DNA from 2 places in the Polaromonas sp. P2_G11 genome. Region 1 is predicted to be linked to the other one. Evidence: predicted binding sites of a transcription regulator. Region 1 holds the regulator's gene; the other holds the start of a gene.
What was found. The regulator NrdR, encoded in region 1, represses ribonucleotide reductase genes. The targets are predictions, from matches to a motif close to CACNANATNTNGTG.

Region 1 (15,077 bases):
GAAGCGATTGAGGGGAAGGTCCAGTGTTGTGGCCGTCATGCATGCGCCGTTGAGCGCGATGCTGTCGCCCAGGCCCACGTCATCAAGGTAACCCGCAGGCGCCTCGATGGTGAGGCGCTTGCCGTGGTCTGAAGAGCTGCCCAGGCTTTGGATGGCGACGATGCGCCCCAAGCCGGTAATGATTCCGGTAAACATGGTGCCATTTTCGCAGGGAATCCGGGCGCGGCGGCGCAGACAGCGCCAAAGGCCCGGAAAAGAGGGTGTTCAGCCGTGATTCACAAGGCTTGTGCAGGCACGCGTGGGCCGGTTCAGACGTCTATATCTAAGGGAAAATGGCCGTAACCCAATGGTTACGGGCGCAAGCAGCTATTGTTTTGATAGCGGATATGGGTGTTTTGCGAGCGTTCGCAGGGAAGACCGATGTCCACCATTGCGCTAGAAAGCTTCCCGGCCCGCCAGGCGAGCGACGATACGCAGGTCGGGCCCGACCCTGTCGGTAGACAGGAACTGGAGTTGGAGCCCGTTCGCGAGCGTTTGCAGGGGTTCCAGGGCAGCCATGCCCTGGCCAGGCCCAAGCAGCCTGGGCGCGAGGTAAACCAGGAATTCATCCACCAACCCGCTGCGGATCAGCGATGCGTTGAGCTTGCTGCCGGCTTCGACATGCAGTTCGTTGATTTCGCGCTGCGCCAGGTCTTTCATCATGGCCGCCAGATCCACTTTTCCCCGGGCGTCGGGCAGGCAGGTGACCGTCGCACCTTTGGCGACCAGCGCGGCTTCTTGTGGCGAGCCTCGTGTGGCGGTGTAGATCCACACCGGACCTCCTGACTGGAATATCCTGGCACCAGGCGGTGTTTGCAGCAGACTGTCGACAATCACGCGGCAGGGCTGCACCTGCGTTTCCACCAGCCGCACGTCCAGCTGAGGGTCATCCTCCAGCAGGGTCCCGATGCCCGTCAGCACGGCGGAGGCCCGGGCCCGCCACGCGTGGCCGTCTGTCCGCGCCTCAGGCGAGGTGATCCACTGGCTCTGACCGTTGGCCAGCGCCGTGGTGCCGTCCAGCGAAGCGGCAACTTTCAGGCGGACCCAGGGGGTTTTGCGGATCATCCGGCTGAAAAAGCCGATATTCAGTTCCCTGGACTCCTCGGCGCCCGGCCCGACCTCCACCTCGACGCCGGCGGCCCGCAGGCGCTCAAATCCCTGGCCGGCCACCAGCGGATTGGGGTCCGCTATCGAGGCGACCACCTTTTTGATGCCAGCGGCAGTCAATGCATCACAGCAGGGGCCTGTTCGTCCGTGGTGGGAGCAGGGCTCGAGGGTGACATAGGCGGTGGAGCCTTTGACCGAGTGGCCTTTATTCGCTGCATCGCGCAGGGCCATGATTTCGGCGTGGGGGCCGCCTGCCTGCTGGGTATGGCCAGTTCCCAAAATTTTGCTTCCACCTGAATCGGTCAGGACGCAACCTACGCGAGGGTTTGGCGCGCTGAGATACAACGCCTCTTCGGCCACACGCAAGGTCTGCAGCATCGCTGGGTTCATGATGGATTTTCTAACGGGGCAGATTTAAGCTGAAAGGTTGTAGGGTCAGGGATTTCATTCTGAGGCAAAGCCCATTTCCAGCACCCTGCGACTGGCGACTATATTCCCTTGCCTTGTCGCGGGGGTCATTTTCGTCTGCATAAGCGCCTCTATGATTTCGGCTTGCTGGCTTCGGCTGATTTCTGGTCTCGAAGAAATGATGTTCATATCCAGCAAACGGCCATCCTCTGCAATCCATATTTCTATGACCAGACGACGCAGTTTCAGGCTTGTTGCAGTTTTGTCCGGAAAGTTCCAGTCGAGCATCGGAAGGGCCGGCTGGTCGACCTCTTCAATGTCAAAAAAACGAACATCAGACATGCCGGGCTTTCTCGGGCTGGTGGAAGAAAGCTCCTGGCCGGGGGCAACCAAACCTTCAGCAGGCGCTGGTTTGATAGTTGCCGCAAGCTTTTCAGGCGGTATGGACTCGGTGGGTTCTGCCTGAGCAGCATTGCTGGGCTCGGTCATGACCCGAACGACCATGCTGTGATTCGCCGGACGTGCCGCAGTTGCAGTTTTTCCGGGTTTTTCGATGGATTGCGATACGAACAACAGCACGCTACCGTGCATGAGTAGGGAAGCAATGGCCGCAATCACCCAGCGGTTGTGCTGAGAAAAACGTCTTTCCTTCTTATGTTTCACCGGTTGGTGCGGCTGGGCTCATCATTTCCAGCAAGAAGTGGCTGCATCCTGGGCAGAAGAAAATGCTGTTGAATAATTCACGTTGCTTTTTACGCCCGTATTCGTGATCTGGTAGTCGCCGCATTTATCAGCAGACATTGGGCCAGGTGAATTGCGCGTTGCGGTGACGGTATAAGTTCTTGCTGCCGCGGCAGATACGGCAATGCTGTAGGCGCCACCGCCATCACGGGGTGATTGCTTCAGATTCGCCGGGAACAAATCGGCCACCGCGGTCCCCGCGGTATTGGTGTCGTACTTCATGTTTTCCGTGTAGTGGCGCTCCATCCATTGAGAAGCTTCAAGGAGCACGGTGCGAACCTCGGCCCTGCGCCCCCTCGCAACGTACTCCTTGTAGCTCGGAAGCGCGACAGCACTCAAGAGGCCAATGATGGCGACCACGATCATCAGCTCAATCAGTGTGAAGCCCCTGCTTCGAGGCGCAACGCCGTGGGGTCGATTTTTCGCGGTTGCCTTGTGGAAAGGAATTTTCATAGGTTTTACCTGGTCTTGAAGGAGGGAATTTCGCGCCAGTAAATTCGCGCTTTCGTGTTGTCTCCCTTGCCCTGCAATCTGGTGCGATCACCAACGACAGCTGTGCAATTGAGTTCCCCCGAGGCACATGCGGTACCGGTTGAATCCCCGGAGACGGTGACACGTTGGTCGATGATCTTGACGGACGCGACGTTATAAACGACACCGCCAATCGTGATCGTGCCAAAGAGCCCCGTGTTCAGCAAGCCCGTGATGGGGTCTACAAAGGTGATGTAAGCAGCGGGCCCGCTAAAGCAGATGTTGCTGCTGGTGGCGGACGGTGCGATGGATACCGTTGCCAGCAGGCCTTGGCTCATGGTCGGGTTACTCACCACCATTTCCGAGGTGTCCGGCAGATTGATGTACCAACCCTTGTTGTTCGTCCAGTCCATGGCTGCGCCAGTCACATAGCCTTGGCCCAGAATGCCATTGGTGGGGTCCGCGTCATCCACAGTAATGCGTACGAATGTGCGGGCTGCCAGCTGCGTCCGCAGGCGGGGAAGGCCGGTCGTCGTATTGTCGAGCAGCGACGGATCCGCAATGTAGGCGGCGCTGGAATAGATGGGTTTATCCCAGATGCCAAAAATCCCATTAACGTTGCCGGAGCCGTCAGGGAAGTCGGAACTGACAATGGACTTGCCGGTTGCGAAATTAACCACCACGCCGCCCAATGGATGGAACCGATACTCTGGTGCAGAGGTGATGGGCAGGCGGTTCACCGATGCATCTGTAGGCTTGGCGATGAACAATGGCCGTTTGTTGGTGCCATCCGTATTGGCATAAGCAACCTTCCAAAGCGCTGGGTTGGGGCTTGAAACGTCGAACTTCCACAGGTTGCCCTTGAGGTCACCCGCATAGATGACGTCGGCGACCCCATCATTGTTCGTGTCCACCCAGGTAGCTTGCGACAACCCATTGCTGGGCCCGGCGGCGGCCACCAGCTTGACGTAATTCACGCCGGGCGTCCAGACACCGCTATACGGGCCATTTGCAAACAGGATATAGAGCGCCGCCGATCCGTTCGTGCTGTTGACGCCGTTAGGAACAATCGTCGCAAATTTGCCATTGTTCATCTTGGCAACAGCGCCGGCTTGTCGACTTGAACGATTCGTGGTGCCCATTTGCGCCAGGTTGTATCCAAGGTCGCCACTGCTGTCGTCTGCTTCGGAGAATTGCCACTTGAAGACGTTCGCTGCATTTGCTTCTGTCAAGGTATCCGGATCCGTTACGTCAAGAGCAAACACACCCTTGGCGCCGCGTCCCAAAGACCCAAACAGATAGGTTTTCCAGGCGGCTGCAGGGACCAAGGCGTCATAGCCGGGCGCTGCGGCATTGGTGATCGTGGATCCCAGCAATACGTCCGCGGAGTAGGGCGTTCCATCCATAAATGACTGGACTTTTTCGCCAGCGGGGTCTACCCAGTTCTGCAGGCGGGAATGAACAAGTTGTGGCACGTACGAAACGATGGGTGTGCCGCCTTCCGATACGACTGCGGAAGCGTTGAAGCCGTGCAGCATGCCATCGCCTGCACCGATCCAGAGAATGCTCTTGCGGTCTTTTTGGGCTGTGACAAACGTACCGTAGCCTGGGAAAAGGGTTCCGAAATAGTCTGCGTTGGGCTTCGAGGTCACCACGGGGTTGGAGTTGACGACAGGCCCCATGATGGAATTGGTATTGCGTTTTCGGAACCGGAGACCTGTCGGGGTTTCGTCAACGCGGCTGCCCCGAAGCCAGTTGAGCTTGGCCTGGGCCGTTGCATCTGTGCCGCCCACCGCAGTCGTTTTAACGGCATTCGACAAGGCTGCCCAGGTAAATGGCGTGCCGGTCGAGTTCCCGACATTGGTAATGATCTGCCGCGAAGTGGACGCCGTCAATTTGGTATGGCCATCCCAGTAGTAATAGCTGCGGTCCAGCGTGCCGTCGCTCTTGAGGCGAATATCAAAGTCACCGTCAGGCTTGACGATAAATGACAGCACTTCGCCATGGCCGTCGTCGCCGTCAAAGCTGGCCAGATATTTCAGGCTGCCAGTCGTGAGCTGCGAAGCGGCAAGTGCAGGCGCCGTGTTGGAAGCGCCCACAATCGCACTGAAGGCGGCGCGCAAGGCTTTTTCCAGCTCGCTGGGGCGAATTGCCAGGAAATAGTTATCCGGGTAGCCATCTGCGCCAGGCGTACCATCCAGCTTCTTCACATCCCAGTTGGCCTTGTCGGTGGTGGGTTTTTCGAAGTAAATTTTCGGATCAGACGGTGGTACGGTGACATTTTCATTTTTACTGAACCCGCCCCATTTCGCTGCAAGCCAAAGCGGATCCTGAAGCTGAGCAGCGGTTGCCGTCCCAAAATCATATTCAGCGCGGCTCTCTTCCTGGTTCACTTCGCAATTGTTGCAGCCGCCCGATGTATTGATATTGGGGTGCACTGTACCGTCAGCCTTCTTCACGGTCAGCGTGGTGCTGTCTGTGAAACTGTAGGTATAGATACCGGAATGGAAGTGCGCGCCGTCTTTGGTGCTGCCGGATATGGTGTAGCCAAAGCCCTGGGGGTTCACCGACGCGGCGTTGAAAACCCGGGTGTACACATACAACTTGGTGCCTATGACCTCGTACCGCAGGATACCGGAGGCATCGCTGTCATAGTCACCACCTTGTTCAGAGTCTTCCCAGATGATCAGGAATTTCCCTGACGTGGCAGTCGGCGTGCCCACTACGCGGAAGTCAACGAGGGTACCGCCACCAACCGTGCCGCCCGCAACCAGCTGGTAGGAGGGTTGAATGATGATTTTTCGGCCTGCGATCGTCGGGTGGGGGACTTCAATACGCGGTTTACCGGGAGACAGCGCAACTGAAAAGCTTTTGACCTTGAACGCATCCGGGTTGGCGATCAGTTGCGCGGCCGTCGGCGTCCGCACGGCGTTGGTTCTGGCCCAATAGGCAGCACCAGACAGCGCATACGAGCCCGCATACGTTGGGGCGTCAGGACACAGACCATCTACCGCAGCCAGCGTGGAAACTGTCTTGCCGGTACAGGTTCCATCGTTTGTGGTGCCATTGTTTCCGATGAAAAACTTGTTGCCATGAATTCCTTCATCCGTACCAATCACATTGATCATGTTGACCAGGCTTGGGCTGCCCGGCAATGTGGCGAAAGGACTCCATTGAGTGCTGGTGTTGTTGTCATAAGACGTCACGCTGGCATTGAAGTTAATGGCATTGATGGCGCGGCACTGGCCCTGGCCGAAAATGGCATCGGCCGCTGTTTTGGCGGCGGCATTAGCCCGGTTCACCGGGTCAACCCATGCCGGTTTGGGCAGGCCCATGGCGGCATCTTTCGAGCCGGTTTGTGTGTAGTCATAAGTGCCGCTTGGCGACAGGCCGCCAAGATAGCGCAGCGTTTCGGTGAACATCTCACCCATGGGGTTGCCCCAGCTGGTGCACTGGTTGTCCGTTAGCGAGGTCAGCTGGAAAGTACAGTTGCCGTCACCAATGTAGGTGCCGTCGCTATAGCGATATCCGTAAACGCGCAGCTTGTTGATGGTGTAAACGATGCCCTGCGCGGAGGTATACGTGCCATCGGTGGTGTAGTTCACTTCATTTTGGAACGACTGCAAATTACTTCGAAGGACGCCGCCGCTGATATTTTTGGCAAAGGAGCCGGTCATCAGCCCGAATTCGGCAAGGTTGCCTTCCCCGTACTCATGCAACAAGCCGATTGGCTTGAAATTCGCGGACGGATATTGCCTGCAATTTTCTGTACCCAGCAGCGCCGATGCGCAAACCTCGACCCGCACGATAAAGTCAGGGCCAGTGGCGCCAATGACGACCCCCTGGGTGCCCTTTGTGGGATTGCTGGAGCCGGAGCCCAGTCCCGTAACGCCTACGTTATTGCCGTTGGAGGCGGATTTTTCTCCACTCCAATGGCACTGCCACCGCTCATTGGCATTCCAGAGCTGGTAGTCGCCCTTGGCGATTCGCATCAAGGGCGGGTTGGCGTTGGTGTGTGAATCGCCGTTGCCTGTTGTGTTGGTATTGAACGGCGAGTTGGCGGTCAGGTTGTCACCCAGCGTGGTGTTGCAGATGGTGGCTGAGGTCTGGGTCAGATTCTGTATGGTCCATTGCTTGATGGTCAGTGTCGGTGTTCCGGCGGTGGCACCGACATAACCCGTTGGCGTGACCACCATGGTGATCCAGGCAGGGTCGACGGCCACTGCAACACCTTCCATGTATTGGGTTGGCGTGGGCGTGTTCACTGCCCTGATCTGGTCGCCGACCTCGACATTGAATGTGGTGGCCTGGGCGACGGAATGCGTCACGCAGTTGTACTGAGGGGGGGCATTGGTTGCGCCGCCATAGTAAGTTTCAACCAGAGTTTGGCAAGTGGTGGCAATAGCTGCGGCCGGCGCGGTGCCGGGATTGTTCTTGTGAGCCTTGTTGGAATTGAACGTAAACTCAATAAGGCGTCGCGCATTATTGGTGTTGTCGTTGCTGATGACGCTCGAAGCCGCAAGCTGGCTGGCGGTAAAAGGGGTGAGTTGATCCAGATCGTCGCCCTTGTAATACTTGGCGAATGAATGGGCATCTGTCGGCAGGCTGGTACGCTCCAGAATGGTCAGTGCATTGGTGTCGGTGGAACGCAAGCCGCCGTACAGCACCTTGCGCACCACGTCCATGCGGGTCATGGTGGCCCAGTTCAGGAAGTTGCCGCTCCAGTTGCCCGTGCAATATTTGTCCGTGTTGGTGCTAACGGGGGCAAAGCGGTTTGTCGTGCCGCTGTAGCTATAGCATTTATAGGAATCGAAATACCCGTAGTAGTTAAAGCTGTGCTTGTAAGTTGTTTCGGGAATTCCGTCGCCGTCAAGATCCGAGAACTCGTCGTACGCCCGGTAAAAAAGCTGATGGTCTTTCGACATGTTCAGCATGATCATGGGCCTCGGCGACGAGGTCACGATGTTTGGCGGAATGGCCGGGGTCAGTGCCTGTGCAAATGCCACCCCTTGCGAAGTGAGCGCCGCAAACAAAAATCCGGCAATGGTGATAATTTTTTTCACGGATTTTCCTTAATTGCTTGGGAGAAAAGGACGGTAATAGGTTTGCATTACAACTTCAGTGTTGATGTCTGCCCCGAAACCACGGGCACTGATGCGAATGACGATGTCATCGCCTGCAGAACCTTTGAAATATTCCATCAGGTATTCAGGCTGCCTTGCCACACCGGCAAATCTGGCAACACCGGTAAAGGTGCCCAGGGGTACCGCACCGGTGAAGGTGCAATTGGTGCCTGCACCTGCCGCGTCGCTTGGTTTTGCGCTGGGCGTGGCAGGCGGACCTTCCCACAGCCCTTTTTTCCCGTTGATGGTCGGCCACCAGGGTTCAGGGTTGGTGACGGTGGTGTAGTTGCTCGTGTAGTAATAGTCCAGTGGGTTCCGGCACTGCCCTCTGGGGCAGCTTGGGTCGAAGTAGGGCCCCATGGTTTTTTCTTTTATGGGCCTGTCGTCGTCGCGCGCACACAAGGCATTGGGACGCAGAGGGCCTGCCAATTTCAAGTCGCGCTCTGCGTCGCGTAGTGCGGCTTCTGTGGCCTGGCGGGCGACTTCGTAGTCGAGTTGGTTTCTCGAGAGCGTTTCACCCGTGGTTGCGCGTCGCATCCCGATGGTCCCGAGAATCGTGATGACCAGCAGGAACATCAAGACTATAGGGAGGGACACTCCTCTTTCGAGGCGCGCTGTAGTGATTGGCATGCCGGCTCGCATCAGTAAATACCTGTCAAGTTATTTCGAATGGCAAATACGCGCTCGTATTTCTTGTAAATAGTCCGGTCGGTGGCCGCGTAGGTGATGTTGGCGCCCCGGCAGTTGGCATAGCTGCGCAAGGAGCCTGCCTTGTCCTGGGTGCGCGAGTTTTCCGGCGTACGGGTCAGCAAACACACCCTGATGGCGGTTACGCGCTGCCATGATGTGAAGCCCGCGACATCGGGCAATGCAGTCACTTCGGCAGCGGTATGGTAGGTCTCCGGAGACGTCCCAGCTGTCCCGGCCACCCCATATCGGATCACCATGTCTTCAATGCCTTCAAAAATCGGTTGATAAATGGTGTCTTCCGGGTTTTTTCCATTGCCGTTGCATCCGAGGCTCTTGGTATTCACTGTCCGGGTGGTACCGCCGACGCCCTGGGCCGTATAGCTGGTAGCGACCAGGCCAAAACGGTTGGATACGTAGCGCGGCCGTCCATCGGCAATCTGCGCCGCATTGTTGGGATCAAGGTCAACAGATTGCCTCAGGCAGTCGAACCCACTCCCAAAGGTCGATGCATCCAGCTCTGGCATGGTGAAATAGTTGATCACAACCGAATCTGGCGCAGTGGCTACCGTGCTGCCGCAAGCCCTGGTTGTGGGATTGAACACCGCGCCGTCGCACCCAAACAGCCCCTGGTTATAGGCCACGGCGGTTGAGTATTTGGTATTGGTGAATCCCCCCAAATTACCTGAGGCCGCGGAGGTGGTGGACATGATCATGGGGTAGAAACCCGCCATCTGAAGGTCGCGGCCAATCATGTCCAGTGCAAGCTTGCCGGTCTCATTGAGCATCGCCATATTGGCTGAGGCTGTAGCGGCCGAGCGGGTGCCCAGATATGCCGCCGCTGCCGCGAGGGCGAGGACCAGGCCGATGACCAGACTGACCAGCAGCTCGATCAGTGTCAAACCGCGTTGGCGGTAGCGCGGCTGCGCCATTCCGATGTGAAGTGTCTTCATGGAATCATCTCAAGATTGGCGCATTGAACGCCGGCCAGGGCGGTAGCCGTTCCCAGTGCAGTGGGGCAGCAGTTTCTTGCGGCGATTCCTGTGGTGGTCGCCGTGCATATGTCGGGTGAACGCAGTGTTGTACCTGTACCGTCCAGGTTGTCTTTGCTATACCAGGCAACGGTCACCAGGAAGCGCAAGTCCACGCCTTTGGTTCCGGTGGGCGTTACGATGCCCACCGCGCCCGGCAGCTGGTTGTTCAGGTCAAGACGCCAGATAGTGATGTCATAGGCCGCCAGCTCGGTCGGGGTACAGGTTGCAGTGTTGCAATCTTTGGCCGGGTTCAGGTAGGTCGGGGTTCCATCAATGGATGTACGTTCAGCGGCGTAGGTGCGGGAGAAGTTATAAGCGGTTGCGTCCGCACTGGCATTTGCCCTGATGCGATCCGCAAAGCTGCTGATGCTGGACGACAGCGCCGATCGCACCCATCCGGTTTGCTCGTACTTGAGCGAAGCCGTCTGCATGCCGACCATGCCGAGCACACCGATGGAAAGAATAAGCATGGCGATCAAGGCCTCGATCAGGCCTGCACCTCGCTGGCGACTCATGGACATGCGCTGACTCCTCCGTATTTTTTGACACTTACCCGGCCTGCTGAAGTGATGCAAATAGAGCGGTAGTGAGGACTGGTGTTGCTTTCGAGGATGTATGAAAGCGAGAAGTTGGACTGGGCAATGGATGCAAGCCCTCGAGAATCGAACGTTAGGCGCTTCAAAGAAGCACTATCTGACAGGTCAAAGCTGTCGACGCCAGGCTGGCGCACTGAAATCAGTGTCGAGCCGACCGTTGTCGGGTCGTTTTGTGTGGCGCTGCAACTGGGATTGGAAAAAACTATCCAGCCGGCTTGCCAGTTGCTCCCCGCCGTTGCGCATGTGGGGGTGCCCCCGGTAAGGGCATTGGAGGTATTGCTCGACATGCAGATGGTGACGCAATTGTTTCTGCTGATCGCTTCAATCCTCGCACGCGAGACGTCATTGGAAAATTCAGCCGTAATGGCGCCTGCCTGGTTTCGAACCATGAACTCCCTCAAATTAGGCAGTCCTATGGCCAAAATCATGGCTAAAACAGCAACTGTCACCATGATTTCGATGATGGTGAAGCCTGCGTCGCAAGCGCGCGGGGTCGCTTTGGCTGGGCGGCGTAAGGAGGTTGAGCACACGGTCATTCGCATGTCGTGAGTATAGGAACCGCCGTTGACGGGCGAGGCTCCGGCTGTCGGGCTCCGACTACCATTAATCTGGTGGCGGGTAGGGTTTTTGCCGGACCCGGAGCGATTTCTACCGCCTGACCTCGTCCACCAAGGTCTTGAATTCGTCAATATCCTCGAAGCTGCGGTAAACGCTCGCAAAGCGGACATAGGCCACCTTGTCGAGCTTGCGGAGCTCACGCATGACGAGCTCGCCGATGCGGTTGGACGGCACTTCCCGCAGCCCCAGGCTCAGGAGCTTTTCCTCGATGCGTTCAACCGCCGAGTCGACCTGCTCGGTGCTGACGGGCCGCTTGCGCAGCGCGAGGTTCAGGGACGCCAGGACTTTGCTGCGCTTGTACTCGATGCGCCTGCCGTCCTTCTTGACGATGGACGGGAAGGTGACATCGGGCCGCTCATAGGTTGTGAAGCGCTTTTCACATGCGCCGCACTGGCGGCGGCGGCGTATGAATTCGGCATCTTCGCCCACGCGCGTCTCCACGACCTGGGTTTCAAGGTGGCCGCAAAAAGGGCATTTCATGATGGGCAGCTCGAATTTGAAGGCGTAAATCGGCCTCCAGCCCAATCAGAACGAGCGCAGGCAGCTATTAAAATCATAGTGCCTGCGCTGTCCGTCATGGTTAGCGGTAGACCGGGAAACGGCTGGTCAGGGCGTGGACCTTGGCACGGACCGCTTCGATGTTGGCCGCGTCGCGCGGGTTATCCAGCACGTCGGCGATCAGGTTGGCCGTGATGCGCGCTTCTTCGTCCTTGAAGCCGCGGGTCGTCATGGCCGGGGTGCCGATGCGCACGCCGCTGGTGACCATCGGTTTTTCGGGGTCGTTCGGGATGGCGTTCTTGTTGATCGTCATGTGGGCGCTGCCCAGCACGGCTTCGGCTTCCTTGCCGGTGATGCCCTTGGCGCGCAGGTCGACCAGCATGACGTGGCTTTCGGTGCGGCCGCTGACGATGCGCAGGCCGCGCTGGGTCAGGGTGTCGGCCACGATCTGCGCGTTCTTCACGACCTGCTGCTGGTAAGCCTTGAACTCGGGCGCCATGGCTTCCTTGAAGGCCACGGCCTTGGCGGCAATCACATGCATCAGCGGGCCGCCCTGCAGGCCGGGGAAGATGGCGCTGTTGATGGCTTTTTCGTGTTCGGCCTTCATCAGGATGATGCCGCCACGCGGGCCGCGCAGGCTCTTGTGTGTGGTCGACGTGACGATGTCGGCGTGCGGCACCGGGTTGGGGTACACGCCCGCAGCCACCAGGCCGGCGTAGTGGGCGATGTCGACCATGAAGATCGCGCCAACGGCCTTGGCCACCTTGGCGAAACGCTCGAAATCGATGCGCAGGCTGTAGGCCGAGGCGCCGGCGATGATCAGCTTGGGTTTGGCCTCGTGGGCCTTGCGCTCCATCGCGTCGTAGTCGATCTCTTCCTTGTCATTGAGGCCGTAGGAGACGACGTTGAACCACTTGCCGCTCATATTCAGGGCCATGCCGTGCGTCAGGTGGCCGCCTTCGGCCAGGCTCATGCCCATGATGGTGTCGCCGGGCTTGAGGAAAGCCAGGAACACGGCCTCGTTGGCCGATGCGCCGCAATGCGGCTGCACGTTGGCGGCCTCGGCACCGAAGATGGTTTTGATGCGGTCGATGGCGAGCTGCTCGGCCACGTCGACGTGTTCGCAGCCGCCGTAGTAGCGGCGGCCGGGGTAGCCTTCAGCGTATTTGTTGGTGAGCTGCGAGCCCTGCGCGGCCATGACGGCGGGCGAGGCGTAGTTTTCGCTGGCAATCAGCTCGATGTGGTGTTCTTGCCGGGCATTTTCAGCCTGGATGGCGGCGAAGATTTCAGGGTCGGTTTGTTCAACCAGGATGTTGCGGTGGTACATGGCAGTCCTTAAAGACGTGGTCCCTGCTATTGAAACAAGGGCTGCCCAGGCGAACGGCTAAACGCTTCGGCCCAACGGCTTTCAGCGGTGCGCTTCCCAGTGGTGTCCCACGTCAGCTCCAATGGTTGCGAAAACCTTGAGCCTATCGCCAGTCGCGCACCTCGCTAGTGTAACTGAGCGCGCCCAAAACCTGCCGCTTCCGGGCTTCTTCACCTGCACCCCGAAAAGCAAAAAGCCGGAGCGCTGTAGGCGGCCCGGCTTTTTTTGCAGTGCATGGGGTGAAAAGACCCCCAAGTCGCCCGAATCAGGACTGGTTCAGCAACGCCACCTTGTCAGGCGTCTTGCCTTCAGCTTCGGGCGTGGCCGGCAGGGAGGCCGGCACCGGGCGCGACGAGCCACCGGGTGTGGTGAAGAAAGGCGAGGGCGCACCGCGCTTGGAGGCAGACGCCACCACGGCCAGCAGGCGGGCATGTTCGCCCATCACCTTGCCGGCGTAACCGCCGTCGTCGTCCATGTTGGCTGCGCCTACATAGTATTTGAGGCCGCCCTCGACAGAGCCGGCGCGGGCGATGCATTCCTGCAGCACCTTGACGCCGACGCGCAGGTTGGTCACCGGGTCAAACGCCGCCAGCTTGCCGCCGAAGTTGTCGTACTTGTCGTGGTGCACCTTGGTCATGACTTGCATCAGGCCCTGGGCGCCGACCGGGCTTTGCGCGAACGGGTTGAAGCCGGACTCGATCGCCATGATGGCCAGGATCAGGGTGGGGTCGAGCTTGGCTTTCTGGCCGATCTCGAAGGCCTCGGCCACCAGCACGCTCAGCGGCTCGGGCGCGACGCCGTACTTCTTGCTCAGCCAGTAAGCCACCGCCGCCTGTTGGGCGGGCAGGTCTTTCGGGTTGGACGCCGTGGCGCGCTCAATGGCGGCCGGCTCGGTAAAACCGATGGCGGCTTCCTGGCGCTGCTGCAGCCAGGTCATGAGCTTGAATTCACCGGCCTGACGCAAGTCGGGCCGGGCAGTCAGGGTGATCACCGCAAACACGACTGCCAGGCCCAGAAGGGCGAAGCTGTTGTGGGTAATCTCGAAAAAGCCTTGGGAGATGTCGTCAACAATGTTTGAAACACTGCTTCGCACATTCTTGATGTGTGCGTTGACATTCAGGTTAAGGCCGAATTGTCCTAGCGCTGTCATAGCACTCCTTTCTACGCTTGCAGGCCCTTTGGGGGGCCAGGCAGGCTTTGATTGGGTCGCCATCAAACCAAGGCAAGCCTTGTGGGTGTTGACCCTTGTTTGACGTTGCCGGCTTCTTTGAGGAATAGGGCAGCGGGTTCGGGTTGTCCCTAGGATTCGTGGGACTGGCGGGATTCTATGGGGTTGGTTAATAACCTGTCAATAATAACAAATTGATTCTTTATATTAAAAAGTCAAATAAAAACCTTGATTTCCGGCAAAACCGGCCTGAATCAAGGTGTTTACGGGCTTTATTTGAGATGGAGCTCTAAGTTAAGTTTTGCCTCTAAAAAGCGCGATCAGCCTTTCGCGGCTGCGGTTGTAGGCCGTTTTCCATGTTGCATGTAGTCGCCGGATCGGCACCTGAGGCCGGCGCGGGTGGCCCCGGAGCACACAAAAAGGCAGCGGCAATCACATCCTGCGCTGTGATTGAAAAGATGGTCTTGCTTGCGGGACGGCAGGGGTTTAACCTGCAATTGCGTGTTCACTCACGCATCCAACCGGGTAACCAACCCCGGAAAATCTGGAAGCAATCACTTGCTTTCATCGCACTGGAGACGATAACTCTCTTCTTTGCGGAACCCCGACGGCATGAGCATAAACGCCCGCCGTCAACCCCGGTCGGTCTGACTGCCCGGGGTTTTTTCTTTTGGGGGCGCGCTTTTCACAGGCCTCAATGCCCTTCGGTTGACCGTCTTTTTCAAATAAATCATTGACCTGGCGGCCCCGGCGCTAAAAACTCGACGCCTATGGCAATCAAAGATTTGAAGAACAAATGGCAGGAATTCAACTGGCGCGAGACCAATTGGCGGGAAATCGGAAAAACACTGCCGGCCAGGGCTGCCGCCGTGGGCCGGTCGCCGCTCTGGCAGCGGCGCGCGGCTTGGGCAGTGGGCAGTTTGCTGGTGTTGTGGGCGCTGGCTTATGCGGCCGTGCCGCCCATCCTCAAATCCCAACTGGAGAAGATCGCTTCTGAAAAGCTGGGCCGCCAGGTCACCGTGGGCGAGGTCGACTTCAAGCCCTGGTCGCTCGAACTGACTCTTCGCGACCTGGCCATTGCCCGTGCCGGCCCTGTGGGTGGCGTTTCGGCAGCTTCTCCCCAGGCAACACCCCAGTTTTCCGTCAAGCGCCTATATATAGATGCAGAGCTGGAGTCCCTGCTTCGCCTCGCCCCAGTGGCCGACGCTGTTCAGGTGGACG
Region 2 (15,077 bases), on a different contig from region 1:
GTAGTCAATGGCGGCTCGCGCGATGTCGGCCGGCTTCTGGTCAGGCGTGCTGGGAAACCATTCGGCGCCGGCCTGTTTGGTGACCGTCTTGAGCTGTTCAATGGCGGCAGGGCGATAGACGTCGCCTGAAACGGTCAGCACCTTTTTCTTGCGCTTTTCGATCAGGTGCTTGGCCAGCTTGGCGGTAGTGGTGGTTTTACCCGCGCCCTGCAGGCCGGCCATCAGGATGACCGCCGGCGGCTGGGCTGCCAGGTTGATATCGCTCACCCCCTCGCCCATGGTAGCGGCGAGTTCCTTGTTGACAATACCCACCAGCGCCTGGCCCGGCGAGAGAGAACCCATCACTTCCTGGCCCAGCGCTTTTTCCTTGACCCGGGCAATGAAGTCGCGCACCACCGGCAGCGCAACGTCGGCCTCGAGCAAGGCCATGCGTACCTCGCGCAACATGTCCTGCACGTTGGATTCGGTGATGCGGGCCTGGCCTCGCATTTCCTTGACGAGACGGGATAACTTGTCGGTAAGAGCTGAGGCCATGGGAAGGCGCCACGAACGCGGCGCAGTTAGGTGGAAAAGAAAGGCTGCAGCGGAAGGCTGCCAGAAAGGGGGAAAAGAGGCAGTAAAGGCTAAACTCTAGCCATGATTTTAGCTTTGAGCGACTGGTGGGGTCTTGCAGCGGCAGCCGGTGCTGCCGTCGCCTACGCTGCATTGGCTCTAGCCTCCCCGCGCCTCGGCCCCGCCGCCATCCGCGGCCTGCTGCTGGCGGCCTGGCTGCTGCACGCGCTGGCGCTGGCCGATGGCCTGCTGGGCGAGCCCCCGCGTTTCGGCTTTGCACCGGCGCTGTCCATGACGGTCTGGCTGGTGCTGACCGTTTACGCCATCGAAAGCCGCCTGTTTCCACAACTCCAGGCCCACTGGGCGTTGGCAGGGCTGGGCAGCGCAGCTGTCATCCTGACGGTCATTTTCCCCGGTACCACCTATCACGCCATCGCGTCCCCCTGGCTGCCGTTGCACTGGGCCCTGGGCATCGCGTCTTATGGGCTGTTTGCCGCCGCAGTGGTGCACGGCTGGCTGATGACGCGCTCCGAGCGCTCCATCCGGCTGGCCGCACAAACCGATGCGGGCGTGCCGCTGTTGACGCTGGAGCGGCTCACCTTCCGCTTCGTGGAGGCCGGCTTTGTATTGCTGTCGGCCACGCTATTTGTAGGCTGGCTGTTCGCCGAAACACTCTACGGGCCCGGCCTGGCCTGGAAATGGAACCATAAAACCGTGTTTTCGGTCCTGGCCTGGCTGACGTTTGCCGGCCTGCTGATCGGCCGGGCGCGCCTCGGATGGCGTGGCCGCAAGGCCGTCCGTGTGCTGTACCTGGGCTCCGGCCTGCTGCTGCTGGGCTACGCCGGTTCGCGCTTTGTACTTGAAGTCATTCTGAGGCGGGCATGAAATACCTTCTGGTCATGGGATTCGTGCTGGTGGTTTTCTGGCTCTGGCGCCACAACCGCGATGCGGAAAGAAACGATGCGGCGGCTGCCCGCCCCCGCCAGGCACCGGGCCGCGAAACGGCCGTTGCGGAGATGATCGCATGCGATGTCTGCCACGTGCATTTGCCGAAGTCCGACGCCCTGACAGGCGGCAAGGGGATTTATTGCAGTGACGCGCATCGCCGCCAGGCAGGAGACTAGGGCCTGCTAACACTATGTTTACAAATGCGAATGGGGTGAAAACGGTGCCAATCAAGGCGCGCGACGAATCCCAGACCGGGAGTCTGGGTGAGGAGCGCAACGCCGAGTGGCGCCGTTTTCGCCCCATTCCCTCCGGGTTGCGCTCAAAAAGGCCTTGCGCGGCGTTGCAAAGCCTTGACGGGGTCTACCCCGCCTGCGTTTTGCGCCTTGCTCAAGGCCTTTTTGAGCGCAACGCATCTTGCAAACATAGTGTTAGCAGGCCCCTATGAGCACGCCATCCCACTGGTTTGAAACGGGAGGCAAGGCATCAGGCGCGTGGGAGACCGTGCCCGAACTGGGCTCCTTCGGCCGTTTGTGGCGTGTCTTCATGACGGCACGCGTTGCCATCGCCACGGTGCTCGTCATCCTTCAGGCGGTTATCTACGCGCTGGGCAACATCACCAACCGCTGGTCGATTGCGGTATGCATCGCCTATCTGTGCGCCACACTGGCCGTGCGCCTGTGGGCCAAACCGCGGCCACCACGAAGCACCTTTGACGCACAGTGGTTACTGACCATCGGCGTGGACGTCATCACGTTCTCCACACTCAATTTCCTGCAATCGAGCGGCATCAACTACACGCCGCTGTTTGCCCTGCCGGTGCTCCTTGCCTCCATCCTTGGACCGATTTTGCTGGCCTTCGGAACCGCAGCCAGCGTGACCTTGCTGCTTCTGGCCGACGCCTGGTGGAGCTCACTTCAGGTATTGGGCGACTTCAATGCCCGATTCCTCCAGTCGGGCTTGAGTGGTTCCGGTTTTTTCCTGGTCGCACTGCTTGCGAACCACCTCGCCTTGCGGCTGGCCCGTGAAGAACAGCTGGCAAAACGCAGCCAGTCCGCCGCGCGCATGCAGACGCAGGTGAACGAACTGGTCATTGAAACCTTGGCCGACGGCGTGCTGGTGGTCGACATCAACGGCATCGTCCGGTCGGCCAATCCGGCATCCAGGCGCCTGCTGGGAGCCCGGGATTCAGTTCGCAGCGCGCCTTTCATCCTCGTCATGGAGGCGGCCTGGTTGCCCCTGGCGGAACTGATGCACAGCACGTTCAGCACGCAGACCCCCCAGGAAGCGGACATCAGCCTTGAATACCCGGGCAGCAATACCCGGCGGCTTCATGTACGCACTCGTCTTGCCGCCTCGAAAAATGGCACCCACGAAAGCCTTTGTGTAATGTTCCTGGAAGACCTGCGTGAAATGGAAGCCCGCGTGAGGACCGAGAAGATGGCAGCCATGGGACGCATGTCGGCCGCAGTGGCACACGAAATCAGGAATCCGCTGGCGGCGATCTCTCAAGCCAATGCCTTGCTGGAAGAAGACCTGCAAGACGAGCCGCACCGCCAGCTCACAGGCATGATCCGGCAAAATGCGCAACGTCTCGCCAGAATCGTCGATGAGGTATTGAACATTTCACGTGCCCAGGCGCACCTGCCCTCGCCACAAACCACCACCCTGGCGCTGGACGAAACCGCTCACAAGATTACCGCGGACTGGGCGGGGCAGACTGAAGCGTCCCGACGCATGAAGATCACGGCAGATTCGGGTAATGCCGTTGTGTGCTTTGAGCCCGAGCATTTGCGCCGCCTCATGGTCAATCTGCTGGACAACGCCCTGCGCTATGCCAGCACATCTTCTCAGGCCATTGAAGTCTCCACCCAGCTCGTTACGCCCGGGCAGGCCCGTCTGTCCGTATGGAGCGATGGCCAACCCATGGAGCAAACCGTGCAGACACACCTGTTCGAACCATTTTTCTCCTCTGAAAGCCGCTCCAGCGGGCTGGGCCTGTACATTTGCCGTGAATTATGCGAACGCTATGGTGCCCTGATCGGCTACCAGCGCGTGCAGCGCAGCGGCATTGAAGGAAACGAATTTTTTGTCATATTCGCACCCTCCAGTCCGTCTATGACCTTGCCCGCGGCTTCTTTTGCCACAATGCCAACCTGAAAACCATGAGCACCCCCATTCCCGTTCCCCAGCAGGCACGTATCCTCGTCATTGACGATGAACCGGATTTGCGCACCCTGTATGAACTGACGCTGCTCAGGGAAGGGTATCGGGTGGAGGCAGCCGGTGACCTGCTGCAGGCCCGGGAGCAGCTCAAGGCGCATCACTTCGATGCTGTGATCACCGATATGCGCCTGCCAGATGGCCTTGGCCTCGAATTACTGCGAGACATGATAGACCAGCAAAGGCCCGAACGATGCGTGGTGATTACAGCCCACGGCTCGGCCGAAAATGCGGTGGAAGCACTCAAGGCCGGCGCGTTTGACTACCTCACGAAACCGGTCGACCTCAAACAATTCCGCAGTGTCGTGGCATCCGCCGTGCAGGGTGCCAAGCATCCTGCACTACAGGCCAAAAGCGATCGAAGCGCACCGGAACACGGCCCCGCCCCCTCCGCCCAGAAAAAAAGCGGGGACGGCACCCAGATTCTGCAAAAACTGGTGGGTGAGTCTGCCGTCATGCGCGCCGTCAAGTCGCGCATCGTCAAAGTGGCGGGAAGCATGGCGCCGGTCCTCATTCAGGGGGAATCGGGCACCGGCAAGGAACTGGTTGCACGCGCCGTACACGGCTGCAGCCACCGCGCGACAGGGCCTTTTGTAGCCGTCAATTGCAGCGCCATACCCGAAAACCTCCTCGAAGCGGAGTTCTTCGGTGCACGAAAGGGCGCTTACACCGGATCAGCGCAGGACCGGCAAGGCTACTTCCAGGCAGCCAAGGGCGGCACCTTGTTTCTCGATGAAATTGGCGACCTGCCGCTGGCCATGCAATCCAAACTTCTGCGCGCCATCCAGGAGCGCACCGTCAGGCCGCTGGGTTCGCCGCAGGAGGACACCGTTGACGTGCGCATCGTCAGCGCAACGCACAAAAACCTGGCGGCGGAAGCCCAGGAAGGGACATTCCGCCAGGATCTTTATTACCGGCTCAATGTGATTGAAATTGCCGTGCCGGCCTTGCGCGAACGCAGGGAGGATTTGCCGGCACTCTGCACTGCCCTGCTGTCAAGAATCTGCCAGGAGTCCGGCTTCAAGATGCCCGAGTTGACAGATGCCGTGATGGAGCAGCTGCAGTCCAGGCCCTTTAACGGCAATGTCAGGGAGCTGGAAAACATCCTGCACCGGGCCGTGGCGCTCGGCGAAGGAAGTATGCTGCATTTTGATGCGCCGGTCGAAGAGCACGTCGCCGTCCCGGAAAACCTGCAGGATTATCTGGACGGGCAGGAGCGAAACATCCTGACCAAGGTTTTGCTGGAGACCGGCTTCAATCGTACCGCCGCCGCCGCGAGGCTGGGTTTGAGCCTGCGGCAGATCCGCTACCGCATTGCACGCCTGAATATCGCCACGCCGGGCAATGACGACCTGGCCGATGGACTTGACCCTGCTGATGACCCCGCCTGAAAGCCCCAATGCCCTTCCCCGGCCTTTGTGGCAAAACGGCTGGTACCGCTACGCACGCGCACTGGCTTCGCCCAACTTTGGTCCACGCCCTCCCGGCGCGCAAATCGACCTGATCGTCATCCACTCCATCAGCCTGCCGCCAGGTGAGTTCGGCAATGACAACGTCCAGCGCCTTTTCACCAACCAGCTCGACTGGGAGGCACACGCTTACTTTCAGGGCATTCGCGGCCTGCAGGTTTCATCGCACTTTTTCATCGCCCGAACCGGCGCTCTGTGGCAGTTTGTGAGCTGTGACGACCGCGCCTGGCATGCCGGGGAATCCAGCTACCGCGGACGCACCAACTGCAACGACGATTCCATCGGCATCGAACTGGAAGGCCTTGAGGGAGATACCTTTGAAGCATCCCAGTATGAAACCCTGACCGGGCTGTGCGCCTCGCTTCTGCAGCGCTATCCCATTGAGCACATCGCCGGGCACGAGCACATTGCACCCGGCCGCAAGCAGGACCCGGGCCTTGGCTTCAACTGGCCTCTGCTGCAAAACTCGCTGTCGTCACCGGCTAGGTGTTTTCCCGAAATCATGTGACTGGTGCACCTGCACGCACTCACCATTGCGGTGCGTCTTGCTGTGGAAATTTCCGGTTATTTTTACCGCGCCAGCAGTGACCGGCGCTCTCAATCCAAGCCCGCGAAAAGCCGCGCCACAACGCTGCATCAGCTTCGCAAGCCTGATGGCATCAGGCTTTCAGCGAAGTTGAACGAGCCACCATCAAGCCCTGATCGAGGCGTCTGGAATGGGGCCTAAAAAGCCACAAAACGTAACGGTGCATTTAGTCAGCGATACACTACCTGTAGTGGCTTGTATTCCCTCCATACCCTAGGTATAGTGTCTAAGCCCTAATTCAGTTTGATGTAATTCGGGTCAGGAAATGAAGGAGCAGGTTGATAGGCCTGTGCAATACCTCAATATATCCAGAGACCCCGAACAGCACATCAAACCACCCATAAAACAAAGCAAAGAGGAAGTCATGCAAACTGCACAACACGCGGTGCCCGTCACGTCGAGCGTTCTGGCAAGCAACCCAGCAACCGGCGATACCAACGCGCAAAGCAACCCGCTCGCCCATTACCAGATCATCCGCCGCAATGGCGGCGTGGTGCCGTTCGAACCCAACAAGATCGCCGTGGCCATGATGAAGGCTTTCCTGGCCGTGCATGGCACGCAGGGTGCGGCTTCGGCCAGCGTCCGCGAAACCGTTGACGGCCTGACCCAGGCGGTCATCCGCGCCCTGATGCGTTCGCGCCCAGGCGGCGGAACCTTTCATATAGAAGACGTTCAGGATCAGGTCGAGCTGGGCCTGATGCGCGGCGGCCACCATGAAATCGCCCGCGCTTACGTGCTGTACCGCGAGAAGCGCACGCAAGAGCGTGCACGCCAGCCGCAAACCCAGGCACCTGCGGCGCCCCTGATCCATGTGACCGACCGCGGCAACCGCGTCGCGCTGGACATCCGCAACCTGCAGGCTCTGATTGAAGCGTCTTGCGCCAACCTGGGCGCAGATATCAAGCCCGACCCCATCGTTGCCGAGACCATGCGCAACCTCTATGACGGTGTGCCCATTGATGAAGTCTACAAGGCGTCCATCCTGGCAGCGCGCACCCTGATCGAGAAAGACCCTGACTACACCTACGCCACCGCACGCCTGCTGATGCACACCATCCGCCGCGAGGTGCTGGGTGAAGAAGTCAGTCAGGAAGACATGGCGATTCGCTACGCCGAGTATTTCCCGCAGTTCATCGCCAAGGGCGTACAAAACGAGCTGCTCGACGAAAAGCTCCAGCAGTTCGACCTGGCCCGCCTGGGCGCCGCGCTCAAGCCCGAACGCGACCTGAAATTTGACTACCTCGGCCTGCAAACCCTGTTTGACCGCTACTTCCTGCACGTGCGCAAACAGCGCATCGAGCTACCACAGGCTTTCTTCATGCGCGTGGCCATGGGCCTGTCGCTCAACGAGATCAACCGCGAAGAACGCGCGATCGAGTTCTACGAAATCCTGTCGTCCTTCGACTTCATGTCGAGCACGCCCACCCTGTTCAATGCCGGCACGCTGCGCTCGCAGCTGTCGTCGTGCTATCTGACGACCGTCGCCGACGACTTGGGAGGCATCTACGACGCCATCAAGGAAAACGCGCTGCTGTCCAAATTTGCCGGCGGCTTGGGCAATGACTGGACGCCTGTGCGCGCCCTGGGCGCCCATATCAAGGGCACCAACGGCGAATCGCAAGGCGTCGTGCCTTTCCTCAAAGTCGTCAACGACACCGCCGTGGCGGTCAACCAGGGCGGCAAGCGCAAAGGCGCCGTCTGCGCCTACCTGGAAACCTGGCACCTGGATATTGAAGAGTTCCTGGAACTGCGCAAGAACACCGGTGACGATCGCCGCCGTACGCACGACATGAACACCGCCAACTGGATTCCCGACCTCTTCATGCGCCGCGTGATGGAAAAAGGCACCTGGACGCTGTTCTCACCGTCGGACACACCCGACCTGCACGACAAGTTCGGCAAGGACTTCGAGAAAATCTACACCGCCTACGAAGCCAAGGCCGAGCGCGGCGAAATCAAGCCATCCCGCAAGCTGCAGGCCACTGACATGTGGCGCAAGATGCTGTCGATGCTGTTTGAAACCGGCCACCCCTGGATCACGTTCAAGGATGCCTGCAATGTGCGCTCGCCGCAGCAACACACCGGCGTCGTTCACTCGTCCAACCTGTGCACCGAAATTACACTCAACACCAGCGACACCGAAACCGCTGTCTGCAACCTCGGCTCGGTCAACCTCGTCCAGCATCTGAAGGACGGCGCAGTCGACCACGAGAAGCTTAAAAAGACCATCACCACGGCCATGCGCATGCTGGACAACGTGATCGACATCAACTATTACGCCGTCAAGAAGGCCCGCGATTCCAATATGCGCCACCGCCCTGTGGGCCTGGGCATCATGGGTTTCCAGGACTGCCTGTACGAGCTGCGCGTGCCTTACGCTTCCCAGGAAGCTGTCGAGTTCGCCGACAAATCCATGGAGGCTGTCTGCTACCACGCTTACTGGGCATCGACCGAACTGGCCAAAGAGCGCGGTAAATATGCCACGTACAAAGGCTCGCTATGGGACAAGGGCATCCTGCCGCTGGATACGCTGGACATGCTGGCCGAGCAGCGCGGCGGCTATGTGGAAGTCGACCGCTCCGCCAGCCTTGACTGGGACGCTTTGCGCAAGAAGATTGCCAAAGACGGCATGCGCAATTCCAACTGCGTGGCCATTGCGCCCACAGCCACCATCTCCAACATCATTGGGGTGGATGCTTGTATCGAACCCTGCTTTGGCAACCTGTCGGTCAAGTCCAACCTGTCGGGTGAATTCACCGTCATCAACCATTACCTGGTCCGAGACCTGAAGCGCTTGGGCCTGTGGGATGACGTGATGGTGGTGGATCTGAAGCACTTCGACGGCTCCCTGCGCCCCATCGACCGCGTCCCGCAAGACGTCAAAGCCCTCTACGCCACGGCGTTTGAGATCGAGACCTCCTGGATTGTGGAAGCCGCAGCGCGCCGCCAGAAATGGATTGACCAGGCGCAGTCGCTCAATATCTACATGGCAGGCGCCTCGGGCAAAAAACTCGACGACACCTACAAGCTGGCCTGGCTGCGCGGCCTCAAGACGACTTACTACCTGCGCACGCAAAGCGCGACGCACGCCGAGAAGTCGACCGTGACCGCAGGCAAGATGAACTCGGTGTCATCGGGTACCGCGACGGCAGGCGGCGGCATGAGCGCGCTCGAAGCGGCAGCCGCCGCAGCGCAGGCGCAGATGAGTGCATCGCCCGCGACCGACATCAAATTCTGTGCAATCGATGACCCAGGTTGCGAGGCCTGCCAATAAAAAACCGAATCGTGCGCTGAGCTTCATCGCACGATTCGATGTAATTGAGCAACACAATTTTGTAGCGATGTGAATGAACACTTTTCATTTTGTATCGCTGCTTTCATAATCCCAAAGTATTGGAAACCTCTATGTTGACCTGGGACGAAGAAGTCAAACCATCTTTGCAAACATCTCACAACAGCGGCTTGCCTGAAGGCCGCTCGATGGAACTTCCGCCTCTTTCTTTGAACACTGCCGAGCAGCCCCAGGCGCAAGTGCGCATGCTCAACGACGGCGCGTTCGCACCTGTGCAAGCTGCAGCACCTTCTACGTCTGCCGCCGCACCCGCCAAGGCACAACGCGTCAAGGCCTCCGACAAACGCATCATCAATGGCCAGACCGACGTCAACCAGCTGGTGCCGTTCAAATACAAGTGGGCCTGGGAAAAATATCTCGCCACCTGCGCCAACCACTGGATGCCGCAGGAAGTAAATATGACGCGCGACATCGCGCTCTGGAAAGACCCGAACGGCCTGACCGAAGACGAACGCCGTCTGGTCAAGCGCAACCTGGGTTTCTTCGTGACCGCCGACTCGCTGGCTGCCAACAACATCGTGCTGGGCACTTACCGCCATATCACGGCACCCGAATGCCGCCAGTTCCTGCTGCGCCAGGCTTTTGAAGAGGCCATCCACACCCATGCCTACCAGTACATCACTGAATCGCTGGGCCTGGACGAAGCCGAAATCTTCAACGCCTATAACGAAGTGCAATCGATCAAGGACAAGGACCAGTTCCTGATTCCTTTCATTGAAGTGATTTCCGACCCTCACTTCAAGACCGGCACTACCGAAGCTGACCAGACCCTGCTCAAGTCGCTGATCGTGTTTGCCTGCCTGATGGAAGGCCTGTTCTTCTACGTGGGCTTCACGCAGATTCTTGCCCTGGGTCGCCAGAACAAGATGACCGGCGCCGCCGAGCAGTACCAGTACATCCTGCGCGACGAGTCCATGCACTGCAACTTCGGCATCGACCTGATCAACCAGCTCAAGCTGGAAAACCCCCATCTCTGGACCGCAGAGTTCAAGGCCGAGATCAAGGCATTGTTCATGAAAGCCGTCGAACTGGAGTACCGCTACGCCGAAGACACCATGCCGCGCGGCGTGCTCGGCCTCAATGCGTCCATGTTCAAAGGCTACCTCCGCTACATTGCCAATCGCCGTGCCACGCAGATCGGACTTGAAACTCTCTTCCCCAACGAGGAGAATCCGTTCCCATGGATGAGCGAAATGATCGACCTGAAAAAAGAGCGTAACTTCTTTGAAACCCGTGTGATCGAGTACCAGTCCGGTGGTGCCCTTTCCTGGGATTGATTGACCAGAAAAATACGCGAGACAAGCGAACAATGATTTCAAGAATTGCAATGACCAGTGACAGCACCGAAGAGTGCGCGTTGGGCTTTGCTCCTGTGTTCGCGGCGCTGGGACCGGTTTATCCGGGGCCCAACGCCGTGAATCGCTTTACGTACTCCAACCGTGAAGTGCTCTTTGCAACGTGATCAAGGAGAAAACTATGGCAACTGCGAAAAAAACTGCGGCTAAAAAAGCTGCTCCAAAGAAAGCCCCTGCGAAAAAAGTAGCGGCTAAGAAGGCTCCTGCGAAAAAAGCAGCAGCGAAAAAAGCTCCGGCTAAAAAAGCTCCAGCGAAAAAAGTAGCGGCCAAAAAGCCAGCTGCGAAAAAATCGCCAGCGAAAAAGCCAGCAGCCAAGAAGGTAGCGGCCAAGAAGCCAGCAGCCAAGAAAGCTGCAGCGAAAAAGCCAGCAGCCAAGAAGGCCGCGAAAAAGGTAGCGAAGAAACCAGCGGCGAAGAAAGCCGCTGCGAAAAAGCCTGCCGCCAAGAAAGCAGCGAAAAAGCCCGCTGCGAAGAAAGCCGCGAAAAAACCTGCTGCCAAAGCTGCGAAAGCACCCGCTGCAGCGGCTGCCCCTGCGGCTCAGACTACTCTGAACCCGCAAGCTGCCTGGCCGTTTCCGACAGCCAGCAAGCCGTAAGCAGTAAGGTAATTCTGCTTAGAGCCCGATATCGAAAGATGTCGGGCTTTTTTCATGGCTGGACCGTTCCTGAGGCCATCCACAATTGACACCCCTGTTTACCGCCGCCGGACCACTCCAGCCATGAAACCGTTCCCCGCGCTGCCCGAACTTCCTTTTCTGCGACGGGAAAAGAATGGGGACGTTCTGATCGGCATCCATGTGGTGCCCAACGCCGCCAAAACCGAGATGATGGGCCTGCATGGAGAGGCCGGGCAGCAGGCGCTGCGCCTGCGATTGCAGGCACCGCCCGTGGACGGCAAAGCCAATCAGGCGCTGGTGAAATGGCTGGCCGGTTGCCTTGGCGTTCCGCAGCAGGCGGTCACGCTGGCCCGCGGAGAAGCCTCAAGGCGCAAGCAGTTGCGCGTCAGCGCTGAAGCGGCAAGCCAGGCTGCATGGAATGAATGGCTAAAAGCATTGGACCACCGCGAGCCATAGCCGCGCCGCCTACGACAAGGGAACGATCGCATGCTATTAATTTAATAGCTGGCGGCGCCCATTCTGTCTTGCTCAAGCACTGATTTGTTCGGAATTCAACGTGTAGTTCTGGCCACCGCGCGTGGCGATCTTGAGCGCACCCACCCGGTTCCCCAAGGCGGCGCAGCGGTCCAGCGTCCAGCCTTTTTCGAGGCCAAACAGCAAAGCCCCGCGAAAAGCGTCGCCGCACCCTGTCGGGTCGACCACTGATCCGGCCTTTACCGGTGGCACCAGGGTTTTCTCGCCGCCAATCCAGACCTCGCAACCTTCCGCGCCCAGCGTCACCACCAGGCCCTGCACCCGGCGGGACAATTCGGCGCATGACAGGCCCGTGCGGTCGCACAGCATTTTGGCCTCGTAATCGTTGACGGTCACCCAGGTGGAGAGTTCCACAAAGTGGGAAAGCTCCTTGCCGTCAAACATGGGAAGGCCCTGGCCTGGATCAAAAACGAAGGGGATACCGGCCAGCTTGAACTGCTCGGCATGCTGCAGCATGGCATCGCGCCCGTCAGGCGAAATAATGCCCAGCTTGATGTCATCGCGTGCGTCAATGCGGGTGATATGGGCCTGCATCATGGCACCCGGATGAAAAGCCGTGATCTGGTTGTTGTCCCGGTCGGTCATGATCATCGCCTGGGCGGTATAGGTGTCGCCCACCTGCCGCACAAATTCCGTGCTGATGCCCAGCGTCTTCATGCGCTCCACGTACTCGGCGCCGTCACTGCCGACCGTGGCCATGGGCAGCGGCTTGCCGCCAAGCTGCTGCAGGCTGTAGGCGATGTTGCCGGCGCAGCCACCGAACTCGCGGCGCAGCGCCGGCACCAGAAACGACACATTCAGGATATGCAACTGGTCGGGTAGTATCTGCTCCGAAAAGCGCCCCTCAAAGGTCATGATGGTGTCAAACGCCAGGGAGCCACAAATAACAGCAGACATTCAGTTCTCTCGTTTCAATCAGGGGTAAAAAACCAGGACACGATAGCCAGCCACTCGCAAGGGAGCCGCCGGCGCAGAAGACGGCGGCGACGCTGCAGCTGCAGTGTCCGCATCACCGGATATTTTCATGATGACCAGGCCGGGCATTTCGGAGCGGGGGGCCAGGGTCGGCGATTTGGCGCCAAACTGTGCCGGCGTCAGGATGCGGCGCACCACGGCCTGGTCCTGCGAATCGGTCAGGGTCACTTCCAGGGACGGCATTTCCAGCAGCGTCACACCCGTGTTTTTGAGCGTAAAACTGAGGCGATAGGCATCAGGGCCGATGCGGTTGAAGGTGGAGCTGTCTATGACCAGCGACTCGATATGCCGCGGCGCACGAATGTCACAGTGCAACTGGCCGCAAATACCCTGAAGCGCCGGCACGAGCCGGGGCTCCAGGGCGGCCAGCGTGTCCCTTTGCTGGACAGCCCACTGCAAGACCAGCACGGCCAGCAGCAGCAGGGATAACAAGGCCATGGTCCACCGGGTCAGCGGCCGTTTCCAGAACGCCTTGCGCCTGGCCTCCCGCACAAAAGACACATCGTGCTCCACGCGCGAATCCGGCATGCCGGAGTCCACGTCCGAAAAGGCAAAACTGGAATCATCGTCGACCGCCGGGCGCACCATCACCGGCCGGCGGGCTGGCGGCTCATCCGGCAACACGCTATCAGGCAGTTCCAGCGGATCCTGCTGGCGTTCCTGTTGGGCCCGCTTCCAGCGTACAGGGTCAAAATCAGCCGCACTGTCCTGCGCATCGGCAGGGCCAGTGCCGGAAGGCCTTAGCGGCACCCGGTCGGCAAATGACCTGGCCGGCGCCCATTCCTGTGATTCCGCAGCAGCGGCAACAGCCACGACTGGCGGCGCCGGCGCAGAAGGGACAAATTCCGGCAGCGGCATGGGTTCGGTGTCCCCGACCGCAAACGGTACGGCGGGCACGGGCGATGCCATGTCACGCGGCAGCAGATGCGCGGACGCATCAAAGACTTCAGCGCAATGCCCGCATCGCACCCAGCCCTGTGAGACTTTGAGTTGGTCGGTCACGACTTTGAACATCGTGCCGCATGCGGGGCAGCGCGTAATCAGGCTCATTTAGCGCTGTATTGTAGGGGGCTCACCCCCGCTGACGGCCTGAAAACCGCCATGCGCGGGATTGGGCCGGCTCAGAAGCCGGCGGTCATCAAGATCCAGCCTTCTTGCGCATCGTGCACAGTGAGCTGGCAATAGGGAGCGTAGGCTTCCTTGAGTTCCTCCGCCTGGCGATCCAGAATGCCGGCCAACACGAGATGGCCGCCCTTTTCGACATGCGCGCACAGCAGCGGCGCCAGCACCTTGAGCGGCGTGGCGAGGATGTTGGCCAGCACGATCTGGTATTTGCCAGACGCCTTCTCCGGAAGCCCAGCATTGAGCACCACATGGTTGGCTTCGGCATTGGCGCGCGTCGACTCCACGGCAGCCGGGTCGATGTCGACGGCATCGATTTCGGTCGCGCCGAACTTCGCCGCACCAATGGCCAGGATGCCGGAACCGCAGCCGTAATCCAGGACACGGCCGAGGTTGTTGCCTGCAGCGCCCTGACCAGCCACCCATCGAAGGCACATGCGCGTGGTCGGATGGGTGCCGGTGCCGAAGGCCAAGCCTGGATCCAGGCGAATCACCTGTTTGGCCTCGGCAGGCGGCTCATGCCAGGTCGGCACGATCCAGAATTCGGGGGTGATATCGACCGGCGCGAACTGCGACTGCGTGAGCCGCACCCAGTCTTGTTCCGGCACAGGCTGAACAGCCACCACGCTGCAGGCTGCAAAGAAGTCCTGGGCAGCCAGCACGCCCGCCGCATCGCGCGCCAGAGTTTCAGTGGCAAACAGCGAGACGATTCGCGAACGCTCCCAGCCAGCCCTGGGCGGTGGCATATCGGGTTCACCGAACAAAGCCTGCTCAGCCGGCGTCTGCGCATCGGCGTCTTCCACCGACACACTGAGCGCGTCGAGCGCGTCGAGCGCCTCGCTAAGGGTTTCGACTTCGTCGACAGGAGCCAGCAGGATCAGTTCAAACATCGTTCATCACCAGTTGTACGCCGAGGCGACAGGTATTCAATTCAAGCCGGGGCCGCGGGACTGGCTTTGCCAGACCGCAGGCGCGGCGGCCCCCTCGGGGGGCAGGAAGCTACACGAAGTGAGCGATCGTGGGGGCCACATCCACCGTGGGGGCTTTATCTCTCTCGTTTGGAGAGCCACTCTTCAAGGTAGTGGATATTGGTACCGCCGTCCATGAACTTGGCGTCCACCATCAGTTCGCGGTGCAACGGGATGTTGGTGTTGATGCCTTCCACCACGGTTTCGGCCAGCGCCGTGCTCATGCGGGCCAGCGCCTGCTCACGCGTATCACCGTGAACAATGATCTTGCCGATCATCGAGTCATAGTTGGGCGGCACAAAGTAGTTGGCATAAATATGCGAGTCCACCCGCACGCCCGGTCCGCCCGGCGTGTGCCAGGTCGTGATACGGCCCGGCGA

Region 2: the regulator NrdR is predicted to act here: its motif matches at 5,955-5,968, upstream of AC1DWQ_RS03440 (ribonucleoside-diphosphate reductase subunit alpha).

The regions. Positions count from the first base shown of each region.
Region 1 covers NZ_JBFUFE010000002.1:25,164-40,240, forward strand. The annotation lists gene AC1DWQ_RS06795 (riboflavin synthase) at 1-195, opposite strand, end outside; gene ribD (bifunctional diaminohydroxyphosphoribosylaminopyrimidine deaminase/5-amino-6-(5-phosphoribosylamino)uracil reductase RibD) at 436-1,536, opposite strand; gene AC1DWQ_RS06805 (hypothetical protein) at 1,591-2,217, opposite strand; gene AC1DWQ_RS06810 (type IV pilin protein) at 2,239-2,748, opposite strand; gene AC1DWQ_RS06815 (pilus assembly protein) at 2,754-7,829, opposite strand; gene AC1DWQ_RS06820 (pilus assembly PilX family protein) at 7,839-8,531, opposite strand; gene AC1DWQ_RS06825 (PilW family protein) at 8,531-9,529, opposite strand; gene pilV (type IV pilus modification protein PilV) at 9,526-10,131, opposite strand; gene AC1DWQ_RS06835 (GspH/FimT family pseudopilin) at 10,122-10,934, opposite strand; gene nrdR (transcriptional regulator NrdR) at 10,855-11,304, opposite strand; gene glyA (serine hydroxymethyltransferase) at 11,405-12,649, opposite strand; ZMP/ZTP riboswitch at 12,686-12,815, opposite strand; gene AC1DWQ_RS06850 (lytic transglycosylase domain-containing protein) at 12,954-13,838, opposite strand; gene AC1DWQ_RS06855 (DUF748 domain-containing protein) at 14,627-15,077, shown strand, end outside.
Region 2 covers NZ_JBFUFE010000001.1:686,535-701,611, forward strand. The annotation lists gene ffh (signal recognition particle protein) at 1-534, opposite strand, end outside; gene AC1DWQ_RS03415 (cytochrome C assembly family protein) at 637-1,437, shown strand; gene AC1DWQ_RS03420 (PP0621 family protein) at 1,434-1,676, shown strand; gene AC1DWQ_RS03425 (two-component system sensor histidine kinase NtrB) at 1,942-3,657, shown strand; gene AC1DWQ_RS03430 (sigma-54-dependent transcriptional regulator) at 3,663-5,111, shown strand; gene ampD (1,6-anhydro-N-acetylmuramyl-L-alanine amidase AmpD) at 5,080-5,697, shown strand; gene AC1DWQ_RS03440 (ribonucleoside-diphosphate reductase subunit alpha) at 6,140-9,049, shown strand; gene AC1DWQ_RS03445 (ribonucleotide-diphosphate reductase subunit beta) at 9,181-10,404, shown strand; gene AC1DWQ_RS03450 (histone H1-like DNA-binding protein) at 10,604-11,077, shown strand; gene AC1DWQ_RS03455 (DUF167 domain-containing protein) at 11,201-11,554, shown strand; gene AC1DWQ_RS03460 (carbohydrate kinase family protein) at 11,627-12,529, opposite strand; gene AC1DWQ_RS03465 (DUF3426 domain-containing protein) at 12,548-13,657, opposite strand; gene prmA (50S ribosomal protein L11 methyltransferase) at 13,729-14,619, opposite strand; gene accC (acetyl-CoA carboxylase biotin carboxylase subunit) at 14,775-15,077, opposite strand, start outside.